Regions from separate parts of the Gymnodinialimonas ceratoperidinii genome, predicted to be linked through region 1. Evidence: riboswitches for the same ligand, from Rfam matches in the RefSeq annotation. Region 1 holds a riboswitch; the other holds the start of a gene.
The links. Region 1 has a riboswitch for thiamine pyrophosphate ahead of KYE46_RS13525 (YkoF family thiamine/hydroxymethylpyrimidine-binding protein). Riboswitches for the same ligand answer to the same signal wherever they lie in the genome.
Positions count from the first base shown of each region.

Region 2: another riboswitch for thiamine pyrophosphate. It lies ahead of thiB (thiamine ABC transporter substrate binding subunit); the one in region 1 lies ahead of KYE46_RS13525 (YkoF family thiamine/hydroxymethylpyrimidine-binding protein).

Region 1 is NZ_CP079194.1:2,801,859-2,809,104, reverse strand. Features, by position in the region: gene KYE46_RS13545 (energy transducer TonB family protein) at 1-913, shown strand, start outside; gene KYE46_RS13540 (DUF1206 domain-containing protein) at 1,197-2,081, shown strand; gene KYE46_RS13535 (NAD-dependent succinate-semialdehyde dehydrogenase) at 2,172-3,551, shown strand; gene KYE46_RS13530 (SDR family oxidoreductase) at 3,714-4,310, shown strand; TPP riboswitch at 4,438-4,551, shown strand; gene KYE46_RS13525 (YkoF family thiamine/hydroxymethylpyrimidine-binding protein) at 4,546-5,154, shown strand; gene KYE46_RS13520 (ABC transporter permease) at 5,156-5,950, shown strand; gene KYE46_RS13515 (ABC transporter ATP-binding protein) at 5,947-6,702, shown strand; gene KYE46_RS13510 (ABC transporter substrate-binding protein) at 6,699-7,246, shown strand, end outside.
Region 2 is NZ_CP079194.1:469,347-476,592, forward strand. Features, by position in the region: gene KYE46_RS02300 (cytochrome b) at 1-376, shown strand, start outside; gene KYE46_RS02305 (cytochrome c1) at 391-1,200, shown strand; gene thiQ (thiamine ABC transporter ATP-binding protein) at 1,294-1,983, opposite strand; gene KYE46_RS02315 (thiamine/thiamine pyrophosphate ABC transporter permease ThiP) at 1,970-3,535, opposite strand; gene thiB (thiamine ABC transporter substrate binding subunit) at 3,511-4,506, opposite strand; TPP riboswitch at 4,549-4,663, opposite strand; gene aroC (chorismate synthase) at 4,734-5,846, shown strand; gene KYE46_RS02330 (hypothetical protein) at 6,009-6,710, shown strand; gene KYE46_RS02335 (thioredoxin family protein) at 6,720-7,124, opposite strand; gene KYE46_RS02340 (cytochrome c biogenesis CcdA family protein) at 7,140-7,246, opposite strand, start outside.

The DNA of each region.
Region 1 (7,246 bases):
CTCATTCGCCGACATGGTGGCCGGCATGCCCGGAACGGCGCGGCCCGAGCTGACGGAGCCGGTGGAGGTGGTGACTGACGCGGCGCGGCCTGCCGAGGCGGAGGCGCAGGAGGCCGAGACCCCGGACACGGCAGAGCGCGCCGAGGTGATGGAGGCCTCCAACAGCGCCGAGAGAGAGGTGGCCGAAGCGTCGGTCAACGCTGTGCCACCCGAGCCGGCAAGCCCCGACACCACCGCGCGGGTCGAGCCGATGCCCGACAGTCCCGTTGCCAGCGCGACGTCGAGCGCGGTTGCGGCCACTCCGGCATCTCCCGCTGCTGCCGAGCCGCTTCGCGCGGCTGCCGCCAGTGCCACACCAAGGGCCGAGACCTCGCGCCCCGAGGCCGCGCGCGCCGTGCCCGAGACCGAGGCCGAGCTTCTGACGCCCCTGACCAGCCCGCGACCCGCCGCGCGCCCCGAGAACCTCGCCCCGCCGCCCGCGCCGCAGCGGCCGCAGGTCGCCCGACCGCGCCCGCAACCGCAGCCACCTGCCGCCACCGGAAACGGCGCAAGCAACACGACCCGGGGATCCGCGACAGGGACGGAGGCGGGCACCGCCACGGCAACGGCCCCTGCGCCGCAGCAGCCCACTGCGCAGCCGGGCAACGCCGCCGCCGTCGCCAATTACCCCGGCCAGGTGATGCGGCGCATCTCGCGGCAGGGGCGACCCCGCCTGCGTCATACGGGGCCCGATGCGGTGGTTGCCTTCCGCATCGCCTCGAACGGGGGCCTCGCGGGTGCCAGCATCGCGCGGTCTTCCGGCAATGCCGAACTGGACCGCGCGGCGTTGTCGATCGTCCGGCGCGCCGCACCGTTCCCACCGCCGCCCGGCGGCGCGCAGACAAGTTTCTCCGTCGCGTTTGGAGGTCGATGAGGCCGGGGCGTGTTGCCGCAATGGCGCGGACCTCTCGCGACGTGATCCGTGCGTGTAGCGGTGCAGCGCTCACCTACCTGTTAGTCCCACAGCAGACCGTGCCCTCACCAACCCCGCACCTCTCCACAAACTCAACCATCCCTGACGGGAACCAATCCCGTGCAGGGGTGTTGGTGAAACATGCTGCGCGCAACGATTTTTCACCTCGTTGGAAGCCAATCTGGCCGCGCATCGACGAGCCGAGCCCGCCTGACCAAACTTCCACGATCAAAGAGTATCCCCCATGCCATCTGTCGATGCCCTCTTCACCAAAGCCGATTCCACCCGCCGCAAGATCCTGTCCTCGGTCGACCCCAGTGATTTTGCCTGGGCGATCCCGATCATGCGGGCCGGCTATGCGGGGCGGGGGCTCGTTTATCTGATCGTGGTCACGGTCTCGCTCTGGTCGATCTGGCAAGGCGGGCAGGCGCAGGGCACCCAGTCGGCGATGGCGTCGCTCGACGGCGCGTGGGGCACGATCGTCTTGCTTCTGGTCGCTGCAGGCATGTTCTCCTACGCGGTCTGGCGCCTCGTCGACTGCATCTGGGACCTCGAGGCCTACGGGACGTCGGCCAAGGGCATCATCGCGCGGTCGGGCATGATCGTAACCGGACTGGCCCATGCGGGTATCGGCGTTCTGGCGCTGACGGCGCTCGGGCTGCGCTCGTCCAGTTCTGGCTCAGGGACGACCTCGATGCTGTCGCAAATCATGCAACAGCCCGGTGGCAACTGGCTCGTGGGTATCGCGGGCGCGCTTACCGTCGCGGCCGGCATCTACTACCTCTACAAGGCCGCCGCGCAGACCTATCGCGAGCATCTTCAGGCCAATCACTTCACGCTGAACTGGAACTGGATGCTGCGCGCGGGCGTCGCTGCGCAGGGTATCGTCGTCACCATCATCGGCGGTCTGATCTTCTTCACGGCGCTGCAGGCTGATCCTTCGCAGGCCGGCGGCCTCGGGTCGGTCTTTGACTGGGTTCGCGAGCAGCCGTTCGGGCAAATCCTCGTCGTCGTGCTCTGCATCGGATTGTTGGGCTTCGCGCTCTTCGGTTTCGTGAACGCGGCCTACCGGATCATCCCCAAGGCGGCCGACGACAACACCCGCTCCGTGGCGGTGTCGCTGAAGTAAAACCGGCTCGGCGAGCCTCCGCTGACGCGTGGGCACTCAGGAACCTTATGTCTGCGCGTCACGTTTCCCTTTTGAACCTAAGGAGGCACCATGTCCAAGATCACCACCATCAATCCGGCAACCGAAGAAGAACTCGAGTCCTACGACGTGATGTCCGAGGGCGAGGCGATCGAACGGGTGGAGGCCTGCCACGCCGCGTTCCTCGAGTGGCGCAAACTGTCCCACGAGGAGCGCGCGCCCTACCTCAAGGACATCGCCAAGAAGCTGCGGGATCATGCCGACGAGTTGTCCGAGTTGATGACGAAAGAGACGGGCAAGCTTCTGAAAGATGGCAAGACCGAGGTCGAGCTCTGCGCGGGTATCTTCGAGTATTCCGCCGAGCAGGGGCCGGAGCTTCTCGCCGATGAAGAGCGCACCCATGGGCCGAAGGATAAGCGCGGCGTCGTCACATATCAGCCCATCGGCGTGATCTATTCGATCCAGCCGTGGAACTTCCCCGTCTATCAGCCCGTCCGCGTCCTCGCCGCCAATCTGATGGCGGGCAATGGCTGCGTTCTGAAGCACGCCAGCATCTGCACGGGCTCGGCTCTGCGGCTGCGCGAGCTGTGCATCGAGGCAGGCCTGCCGGAGGATCTGTTTCAGGTCGTCGTGATCGATCACGACACCAGCGACAAGCTGATCGAGCACAAGCTGGTGCGTGGCGTGACCATGACCGGCAGCGATGGTGCAGGCGCGCACATCGGTTCCAAGGCCGCGAATTCATTGAAGAAATCGGTTCTTGAGCTAGGCTCGAACGACGCCTACCTCGTGCTGGAAGATGCCGATATCGACAAGGCCGTGAAGTTCTCGGTCATGGGCCGGCTCTACAACAATGGCGAGACCTGCGTCTCCGCCAAGCGGTTCATCGTGACCGACCGTGTCTACGACGTTTTCGTCGATGCCTTCGTCGCCGCGATGCAGAACATCACGATGGGCGATCCGACCGATGAGAACACCCAACTCGGCCCGCTGTCGAGCCAGGATCAGTTCGACACGGTGAAGGAACAGGTGGAAAAGAGCGTGTCGAAGGGCGCGTCCGTCCTCTGCGGCGGGGACGTGCCGGATCGCACCGGCGCCTATTACCCGGCGACCGTTCTCGCGGACCTCGAGCCGGGCATGCCTGCCTATGATGACGAGATATTCGGGCCGGTGGCCTCGATCATCCGTGCGAAGGATGACGAGGATGCGATGCGCCTCGCCAATGAGAGCCGCTATGGCCTTGGCGGCGGCATCTTCTCGGAGAACGAGGAGCATGCGCTGGAGCTGGCTCGGGACCATTTCGACACCGGCATGGTGCGGATCAATTCCTTTGGCGCGGCCGATCCGAACATGCCCTTCGGGGGCGTCAAGAATTCCGGCTACGGCCGCGAGCACGGCGGTTTCGGCATGCGGGAATTCGTCAACGCCAAGGCAATTTTCCTGCCGTCCTGATCTTGGATAACGCGGCGGCCTGATTATTTCGAGCCGCCCGTTGTTCCAAGCTATTCAACAAATTAGCGCGCTCGCACCTGCACGCTTGCTCGGGTTTCCCTGAGTTAGCGGGCCGTGGTTTGGGCGCTTCAATCTCGTGAAACAAGGAGCTCACCCATGAGCATGAACATTCTCGTCGCCGGTGCCACGGGCAAGACCGGCCAACTTCTCGTGCAAGACCTGCTCGACAAGGGTCACAAGCCCACCGCGCTGGTGCGCGAAAGCTCTGACACCAGCGACCTGCCTGAAGGCGTGGACCTGCGCCACGGCGATCTGACGGACCTGAGTAGTGGCGTTTGCGAGGGTATGGACGCCGTCATCTTCGCGGCTGGATCGGGCGGCTCGACCGGGCCGGAGATGACCAACAAGGTCGACCGCGACGGGGCGAAGAAGTTGGTCGATCTGGCCCGCGCGGAGGGCGTGAAGCGGTTCGTGATGCTCAGCTCCATCGGCGCGGATCAGGAAAACCCGCAAGGTGAAATGGCGAATTATCTTGAGGCGAAACACGCCGCGGACGAGCATCTGAAAGCGTCCGGCCTGACCTATGCGATCCTGCGCCCCGTGGCCCTCAGCGACGCGGGCCGCAGCGATGAGACCGTTCTCGGCGAAGAGGTCGAAAAATCCGCCGAAGCCTCTCGCGCCGACGTCGCGGCGCTGCTGGCGGAGGCGGCTGTGAGCGGCCGGTTCGACGGCAAGGCGCTCGATATGCAATCGGCCTGATCCTGACCGGTGCCGCGCGGTCCTGACTGCGCGGCACGGCCGGCGTTTTCGCGGTACCTTCCGCTAAGCTCCTGAAATCAGGCGCGAAAAATCCGCTTGCACCTCTCCGTCAAATCGACGAACGATAGCGCCACCACAGGGGTGCTGCGTAATGTCGTGGCTGAGATGTGGGCGCCAAGCCCACTGTCCCTCAAAGCTGATCTGGGTAATGCCAGCGTAGCAAGGAGGATTAGGAATGTTCGCAGGGGCACAGGTTTCCCTTTACCCGATGACCGACGGTTTCGTCGACGTGATCATGGGCGCGTTGAGTGCGCTCGATCCGTGGCGCGACCAGCTGCGCATCGAAACCGATGACATCTCGACGCTGATCGTGGGCCCGCCCGAGGTGCTCTTCCCCGCGCTGCGTGACCTCTACGCCAAGGCCGCGGCCACCGGCGAGCATGTCGTCCTGCGCGCCACCCTGTCGCGCGGCTGCCCCGGCGAGCCCGACGATCCGATCTGCCAGACCAACGCGCTGGCCAACCCCGAGCAGCCCTTGGCCGAGCGCCAGCAGGAGGCGCTCAGCGCCATCGAAGCGGCGCCCGAGAAGGGGCAGGTCGCCGATGCGCAGTTCTCGCTCTACGTCATGGGGGCAGGGGACCACATGGCCGAGATCATGGGCTGCATCGACTTCCTCAAGCACAGCGGCACCTTCGACCGGTCGAAGAACTTCTGCACCCGGTTGACCGGCGACGCGGGCCCCGTCTTCGCCACCCTGCGCGAGGCCTTCTGCCGCTTCGGCCCGCCCCAGGGCCATGTCACCATTGACCTGACGGTTTCCGCCAACAGCCCTTCGAAGCGCTGATATGGCCGGATCCATCCCCCGCCGCACAGGCGGAGGGGTCGCACGCGCCTTGCCTGCCGTGGCAAGCGTGCTCGCCGCCTTCGCCCTGTGGGAGCTCTACGTCCGCCTCTCGGGCATCTCGCCGCTGATGCTGCCCGCGCCCTCGCGGGTGTTGGAACAGATGTGGCAGAACCGCGCGATGCTCTGGGCCAACACATGGCCCACGATCATTGCCACCCTAGCGGGCTTCTCGCTCTCGCTGAGCGTGGCCTTCGTGATGTCAGTCGTGGTGGACTTCCTGCCCCGCGTGCGGCGGGCGCTGTTTCCGATCTTCGTGGTCAGCCAGACCCTGCCGCTGGTCGCCATCGCGCCACTCGTCGTCTTGTGGTTCGGCTTCGACCTGACGCCCAAGGTGCTGCTGGTGGCGCTGGTGACGTTCTTCCCGATGCTGGTGGCTTGGGTCGATGGCTATGCGGCGACGGACCGCGAGATCGAGGACCTCCTGCGCTCCATGGGCGCGGGACGGGGAACGATCTTTCGCGTGGCGCGGCTGCCCTCGGCGCTGCCCTATTTCTTCGCCGGGCTGCGGATCTCCATCACCTACGCCGTCGTCGCGGCGATCTTCGCGGAATACGTGGGCGCGCGGGCGGGACTGGGGATCGTGATCCTCAACGCCAAGAACTCCTATCGCCCCGACCTGATGCTGGCGGCCGTGGTGATCAGCTCGACCCTGACCCTCGCGCTGTTCCTGCTGACCGCCGCGATCCAGCATCTTGCCCTGCGCTGGCGAAGGGCCGGGGAAGGGGGCGCGCGATGAGCGTGCTGGAGATGCGAAACGTGGGCGTCACCCTCGGGCAGACGCGGGTGCTGGAGGATATCTCGCTCCACGTCGCGGAGGGGGAGTTCGTCTCCATCCTCGGGCCGTCGGGGGCGGGCAAGTCCACCATCTTCCGGCTGCTGACCGGGGCGCTGTGCCACGACAGCGGGACGATCACCTGCAAGGGCCGCCCGATCGAGGAGATGGACCGCGGCTTCGCCTTCATGCCGCAGCGCGACGCGCTGATGCCCTGGCGGCGGATCATCGACAACGTGACCCTCGGGCTGGAAATCCAGGGCGTGTCCCGGCGCGAGGCGCGGGCGCGGGCCTGGCCGATGCTGGCCGATTTCGGCTTGCAAGACTTCGCCCGCCATTACCCCGCGCAGATCTCGGGCGGCATGCGCCAGCGCGCGGCGCTTCTGCGCACGGTGGTGCAGGGCCGCGCGGTGCAGCTTCTCGACGAGCCCTTTGGCGCCCTCGACGCGCTGACCCGCACCCGGATGCAGCGCTGGTTCGAGGACCGCTGGCAAAGCGCCCGCTGGACCACGCTTCTCGTCACCCACGACGTGCGCGAGGCCGTCGCGCTCTCGGATCGCGTCTACGTGCTTTCGGCCCGGCCCGCGCGCGTGCTGACCGAGGTCGCTATCCCCACGCCGCGCCCGCGCATGGGCCGACCGATCCCGCCCGAGGCCCACGCGCTGGAGGCGCAGCTTCTCGAAACCCTTCTGAACCAGACCGGAGAGACCCCATGAAACACCTCGTCACCGCCGCCCTGATCGGCGCGCTCGCCAGCCCCGTCGCGGCGCAGGAGGCCGTCACCGTCGCGCTCGACTGGACGCCCAACACCAACCATGTCGGGCTCTACGTTGCGCAGTCGATGGGCTGGTTCGAGGAGGCCGGGCTCGACGTCGACATCCTGCCTTACACCGACACCTCCTCGGGCACGCTGGTGGCCTCGGGCCTCGCGGAATTCGGCATCGTCGGCGCGGTGGGCTTTCACAGCCAGCGCGCGGCGGGGGCGGAGATGACTGCCGTCATGGCGGTGGTCCAGCACGAGACCGGGCGGCTCGTCTTCAACGGCGAACGCGAAGACATCCAGCGCCCCGCCGATCTCGACGGGATGATCTACGCGGGCTTCGGCTCGGCCTGGGAGGAGGCGCTGATCTCCTCCATCATCCGCCATGACGGCGGCGAAGGCACCTTCGACACCGTGACCCTCGGCACCTCCGCCTACGAGGCGCTGGCCAACGGGCGCGTCGATTTCACCCTCGAGGTGAGCACCTGGGAGGGGGTGAA
Region 2 (7,246 bases), 1.3 Mb from region 1:
CGTCGACGCGAAGTTCTTCGGCGTGATCGCGATGTTCGGGGCGATCCTCGTGATGGCGCTGGCGCCCTGGCTGGATACCTCCAGCGTGCGCTCCGGTCGCTACCGCCCGATGTTCAAGTGGTGGTTCTGGGTCTTCGCCGTCAACTTCATGGTGCTGATGTGGGTGGGTGCACGCCCGGCCGAGGGGATCTATCCCTACATCGCCCTGATCGGCTCTGCCTATTGGTTCGCGTACTTCCTCGTCATCCTGCCGCTGCTTGGCGTGATCGAGAAGCCGCTGCCGCAGCCCGAGACCATCGAAGAAGACTTCAACGCGCACTATGGCAAAGACCATGGCGCAACCGGTTCGACGTCCGCGTCGACCCCGGCTGAATGAGAGAGGATCTGACAATGCTCAGGAAACTTACACTCAGCGCCATCGCGGCGCTGGCCCTCTCCACCGGTGGCGCAATCGCGGCAGGCGGTGAGAGCCACGTCGAGAACTTCAGCTTCTCCTTCGAGGGCCCCTTCGGGACCTTCGATCAGGACCAGCTCCAGCGCGGCCTTCAGGTCTACACGCAGGTTTGTGCCGGTTGCCACGGCCTCCAGTACATCCCCCTGCGGACGCTGGCGGATCACGGTGGCATCGGCTGGACCGAAGACGAAGTGCGCGCCTATATCGATGAGAACTTCATCGAAACCTACGACGACGCGTTGCAGGACTGGCGCACCGCCACGCCGAACGACAACTTCCCGGCGAACGATGGTGTCGGCGCCCCTGACCTGAGCCTGATGGCGAAGGCACGGGCCGGCTTCCATGGCCCTTACGGCCTTGGCATCAACCAGTTCATCTACGGCATCGGCGGCCCCGAATACATCGCATCGCTTCTGACCGGTTACACCGGCGAAGAGGTCGAGCAGTTCGGTTCCGTGCTCTACGAGAACACCGCTTTCGAAGGGGGCTACATCTCGATGGCGCCGCCGCTTTATGACGATGCGGTGGAATATGCCGATGGCACCCCCGCCACGGTCGAGCAGATGGCGGAAGATGTTTCGGCCTTCCTGATGTGGACGGCAGAGCCGCACCTGATGGCACGCAAGCAGTTGGGTCTGGTGGCGTTCATCATCCTCGGCCTCTTCGCGGTCCTGCTGTACCTGACCAACAAGCGCCTCTGGGCACCGGTCAAGGCGCGCGCCAAGGGCACCCCCCCCTCCGCCTGACCGCGTGAGACATCAAAGATTGCAGCGCGCCCTCCGGGGCGCGTTTTGCGTTTCAGGGCTATCGCAGGTGGATTGAAGGAAGCGCCGTCGCGGTCACATCCACGGACGCAGCACCGGGGTGCGCTCCGCGATGGCGGTCGACAGCTCTGCATCCAGCACCACCTTGCCGTCCTCCAGCAGCAGGATCCGGTCGCACAGATGCTCGGCATCCCGCAGGTCATGGGTGGCCATGAAAAGGGTCTGCCCGGTCTCTTCACAAAGTGTGCGCATCAGCTCCAGCATCTCGCGCCGCAGGGCAGGGTCGAGGGCCGAGAATGGCTCGTCCAGCAGCGCCACGGGCTTGTCGCGCAGCAGCATCCGCGCGAGGGCAACTCGGCTTTGCTGGCCCCCGGACAGGGCCGCAGGCATCCGCTCGTCCATTCCGTCGAGGTCCACCTTCCGCAGGGATTCCATCACCCGCGCCTCATCTGCCGCGTCCAGCCGCAGGTTCGGCGCGATCCCAAGGGCGATGTTGTCGAAGACAGACAGATGCGGGAACAGGTTGCCGTCCTGAAACAGGATCGACACGGGCCGCTGCGCGACAGGAGCCGCCGTCACATCCTCGCCCGCCATGATGATCCGCCCGGCGTCAGGCAGCAGGAACCCCGCCAAGGCCGACAGCAGGGTGGACTTGCCGCTGCCCGAAACGCCCATCAGCGCGACCCGCGCGCCTTTTGGCACCGTCAGGTCGAGCGACAGCGTGAAGGTGCCAAGCTCGACGCGAACTTTCTCAAGTTGCAGCATTCACGCGTCCCCCTCGGTCAAAGAGCCAGAACATGCCGAGGGACAGGGCCATCAGCAACACCGCCGCGCCCTGCGCGTCATTGGTGCGGTAAGACCCGAAGAGCCGGTACATTTCAAGCGGCAGCGTCTCCTGTCCCTGTGCCGAGAATAGCGCGATGACACCGAGGTCGCCCATCGAGAATGCCGCGGCTAGTCCGGCGCCGAAGCCCAGGGGGCGGCGCAGGCGCGGCAGGATCGCGTGCCGCGACCGGGCGAAACCCTGCATGCCCAAGGCATCGGCCAGCCGGCCCTGCGTCGCCTCTGCCTGACGCGCGGCAGGCACCAGTGCGCGCAGCAGGAAGGGCAAGGCGACAAGGGCGTTGACGAGCCCCGTGATCGGCAAGGACAAGGCCACGGGATTGACGACGGGGAAGACGATCAGGAACAGGCCGGTCCCGATGACCAGCGGCGAAACCGCGATGGAGAGAAGCCCGACCGCCTCCAGCCCCGCGCGGCCCGATTTGCCCGCGATCAGCAATGCGATGGGCAGCGCGAGGGATACCGCCAAGGCGGTCGAGGCCAGCGCCAGCAGGATCGACCGCAGCGCCGCTTCCCACGTGGACAAGGGCAGGCCTGCGACCGCGCCGATGCCCTCGCCGGTCACCGCGGCGAGCGGCAGCAACAGGAACGCCCCCGCAAGGATCAGGGCCGCGCGGTCCGCGAACCGCGCGCCTTTGCTGTCTCCCGGCCACGCCATCGCCGGGCGGTCCAGCCCGCCGCCAAACTCGGCCGCCGTGGCAAAGCGCCATGCGACAAGCCCGGCGCCGACACAGATGGCAACCTGGATCACCCCCAGAAGCGCCGCACGACCGAGGTCGAAATCGAAGCGGAAGGCCTGATAGATCGCGAGTTCGATGGTGGTGGCCGACGGCCCGCCCCCAAGAATCAGTGCGACGGCGAAACTGGTGGTGCAGATCAGGAAAATGACCATTGCCGCGCCGGGCAGGGCGGCGCGCAACAGAGGCCAGACGAAGTGCCGCCGCATGTCGCGCGCGGTGAAGTTCAGGGAATGGGCCAGTCGGATACGCTCGCTCGGCACGGCGAGCCAGGCTTGTAGGATCAGTCGCGTAGCCAGCGGCAGGTTCAGGAACACATGGGCCAGCACGACGCCGGCCAATCCATAGATCTCGATCTGCCCCGCCCCGATGCCCTCCAGCGCCGTATTCAGCCACCCAGCCCGGCCGAAAATGGCAAGGAGGCCCATGACGGCGACGATGACAGGCAGGATGAAGGGCGCGCCCATGAGAGAGATATAGGCCCCGCGCCCCCGGAACCGGCGCCGCGCCAGCGCGCGCGCGACCGGGATCGCGACAAGGCAGGAGAGCGCCGCCGACAGCGCCGCCTGAAGCAGGGTGAACCGCACCGCGGCCCAATCGGCCGGGCGCAGGTCCGAAAAACCCTCGGCCCGGTAGAGCACCGCGCCGAGGGGTCCGAAGATGGCAAGGACGACCAGCAGGATCATGATCCAGCCGGTCATCTGCACCGGCGTTACTGGCTGAGCGCGTTTTGCCATGTGTCCAGTGCTGCGTCGCGGATCGCGGCGGCCTCCTCTGCGGGGTAGATCAGCGCCTCTTCCGGTTGCGTCAGCGTATCGAACCCGGCCGGCAGCTCGTCAGCAGAGAGGGCGGCGGGATACATCCAGTTGGTCTCGGGGATGATCGCCTGGAACGCGGGCGACACCATGAAATCGAGGAACTGCTGTGCCAGCTCGGGGTTGTCGGCGGTATGCAGGACGCCGCCCACCTCGATCTGCATGTAGTGGCCCTCGCTGAAGGACGCGGTGGCGTAGCTGTCATCCTCTTCCGCGATCAGGTGGTAGGCGGGAGAGGTCGTATAGGACAGCACCATGTCCGCCTCACCATCGAGGAACAATCCGTAGGCCTCGGACCAGCCCGGCGTCACCGTGACGACGTTGTCGGCCAAGCCTTCCCAAACCGTCGCGGCCTCATCGCCATAGGCATTCTGCACCCAGAGCAGCAGGCCGAGGCCGGGGGTGGAGGACCGGGGGTCCTGGATCACGATGGAGGCGTCAGAGGCCGCAAGCTCTTCGAAGTTGCCGGGCACGTCTTCCATGTCGGCACGGTGGACGAAGGCGAAATAGCCCCAGTCGAAGGGCAGGAAATGCGGGTCGTTCCAGTCAACCGGCAGGGTCAGCCCCTCGGCGGTCAGTCCGTGCTCGGCCATCAACCCTGCCTCGACGGCGGCGGTCGTCAGGTTCGTGTCGAGGCCAAGCACGACGTCCGCTTCCGAGCGCGCGCCTTCCAGCCGCAACCGGGACAAGAGCGCCGCGCCATCGCCGGTGGCGGTGAATTGCAGGTCGCACGCGCAGATTTCCTCGAACGCGAGTTCCACCGCCGGGCCGGGGCCCCAATCGGACGCGAAGCTGTCATAGGTGTAGACCGTCAGAACGGGGGTCTGCGCGATGGCAGCGCCGCCCAGAAGGGTCAGACCCGCAGCGATGATGGTCGTGTTGGTGAGGCTCATGCTCACTCCTCCAAAGCTAGGGGCGAAGTGAAGTCCGGGCGAGCCTGCCGCGATAACCTTCCCTCCGCCGGTGTTAACCGGTTCAGGTTCAACGGGTCAGCTTGCGCAATCTCAGCCATGGACGTCAGTCGACGCTTGGGCTCCCCGAGGTGGGTAAAGACGTAGGGCAAAGGGGTAGGTACGGCAAGCCGCTTGGCAAAAGCATCGCACGCCGCTAATCGGAGCCTATGAGTATGAATTCCTACGGTCACCTGTTCCGCGTCACCACCTGGGGCGAAAGCCACGGCCCCGCCCTTGGCGCGACGGTCGATGGCTGCCCTCCGGGGATCGAGATCGACGCCGCCGCGATCCAGCATTGGCTGGACCGCCGCAAGCCCGGCCAGAACAAGTACACGACGCAGCGCCGCGAGGCCGACGAGGTCGAGATCCTCTCGGGCGTCTACGAGGGCCGCTCGACCGGAACGCCGATCCAGCTGATGATCCGCAACACCGATCAGCGCTCCAAAGATTATGGCGACATCGCCGAGAAATTTCGCCCGGGCCATGCCGACATCACCTATTGGCAGAAGTACGGCATCCGTGACCCCCGTGGCGGCGGCCGGTCCAGCGCCCGCGAAACCGCCGCGCGCGTGGCCGCCGGCGGCGTGGCACGCGCCGCGCTGGCGGCGCTGGCGCCCGAGCTGCGGGTCACCGGCTACATGGTGCAGATGGGCCCCCATGGCATCGACCGCGCCCGGTTCGATCTGGCGCAGGTCGAGCAGAACCCCTTCTGGGTTCCCGACGCGCAGGCGGCCGACGAATGGGCCAGCTACCTCGACGACCTGCGGAAATCCGGCGACAGCGTCGGCGCGGTGATCGAATTGCGCGCCAGCGGTCTTCCGGCCGGGCTTGGCGCACCGATCTACGCCAAGCTCGATACCGACCTCGCCGCCGCGATGATGTCGATCAACGCCGTGAAGGGCGTCGAGATCGGCGACGGCATGGCAGCGGCGGCCCTGACCGGTTCGGCCAATGCCGACGAGATCCACATGGGCGCGAACGGCCCGGAATATTCCTCGAACCACGCGGGCGGCATCCTTGGAGGCATCTCCACCGGACAGGACGTGATCGTGCGTTTCGCGGTGAAGCCGACCTCCTCGATCCTGACCCCCCGCGCGACCATCACCAAGACGGGTGAACCGGCTGAAATCATCACCAAGGGACGGCATGATCCTTGTGTCGGAATTAGGGCAGTGCCGGTCGGAGAAGCGATGATGGCCTGCGTTTTGCTCGACCATATCCTGATTCACCGCGGCCAGATCGGTGGCGAAGTGGGCGATACTCGCGGGACAATTGGGTAACTTTTTGTTTAACTTCAGCAGGTTTCTGGCCCAATAGTCCTCTGCCCGGCGCTTTGGTGCCAACCCCTGAACAATGCGGAAAAAGCGTCTTGGCGCTGCCTTTTTTCCGCCATAATTCGCTCCAACTAAGGCGAAACTGGGGTTTTATGTACTGGATGTCTTATGGGGCAGAATGCTCGTAAGCGAGAGCATCGCGACAGCTATATCACTGTTGATTGGCTCGTATTGTTGGTGACCTGTGCCGCGTTGGTGCTGCTGCTGGCAACCACACTGCGCACACCGGTGGAGGGTGATCCGGAGGGCCGCGACGGCTTCCGAGAGCTCGCCGCGCACGAGACGCTTTTGGCCTATCAGGACTTCACCTTCGGCGCGCCGGGTTGGCGACCCGATGCGACCAGTGATCGCCTACCCGGCCTCGGGCCGGTGTTGGGGCCGTTCGATGCAGAGCCGGTGCAGCGCTCTTTCCCGATCCCCGCCGATGCGGACCATGTCCGGCTGTCCTTCGATCTCCACCTGATTGGCGATTGGGCCGAGCAGGGGGGGCTGACGGCCTCCCTAAACGAGACCGAGCTTCTTCGCGTGCAAATGCCTGAAGGGACCACTTCAGCCGCCGAGGTCGAGGCGACCCAAAGCGCCTCCCTCAGCGCCAGTGCCCATGCCGAACGCCTCATTCCCCGTCAGCCGGAAGACGCGCTGCCGGGCAGCGCCCCAGAAATCACGATCCTGCGGGTCCGGATCGAGATGTCGGACCCGCCCGAGACCCTCACCCTGCGTCTGGATGCGCAGGTAGATGGCGCGGCGCAATGGACGCTCGACAACCTCACGGCCGTGGCTGCCCGGAACGACGGCGTCGCGATGCCTTGAGGCGGGCCGTTACAGACCCAGATCAAGCAAGGCGCGGATATCGGCCTCGCGGGTGCCCGCAACCACGCGGCCGACCTCGGCACCGTTCCGGAACATCACCAGCGTCGACCGGCGCGGAATGTTGAGCGATTGCGCGAAGGCGCCGTTGCCGAACGCATCCCAATCCACCCGGTAGAACGCGATTGCATCGTCATAGGCCGGGTTCGCGTCCCGCAGCGCCTCAATCGTGCGTTCCTGACTGCGACAGGTGGAGCACCAGTCGGCGGCGAAATCCACGAAAACGGTATCGCCACTGGCAATGGCCGCCTCGGCGCTGCCGGGGGCATAGTCGATCATCTCGGCAAGGGCGCTCAGCGGCATCAGCGCGAAGGCGGCAGCCGAGAGCATCAGGGTGCGGCGGGTGATAGGGGTCATGGAGATCTCCAGATGTTACAGGGCAACGGAAAGGTCTTGCAGCCAATAGGGCATGCGGTCGAGCAGCCAGACTTCCAGCATCAGGTGCCAGCGCATGAAGATGGCCAGACCGACAAGGAAGA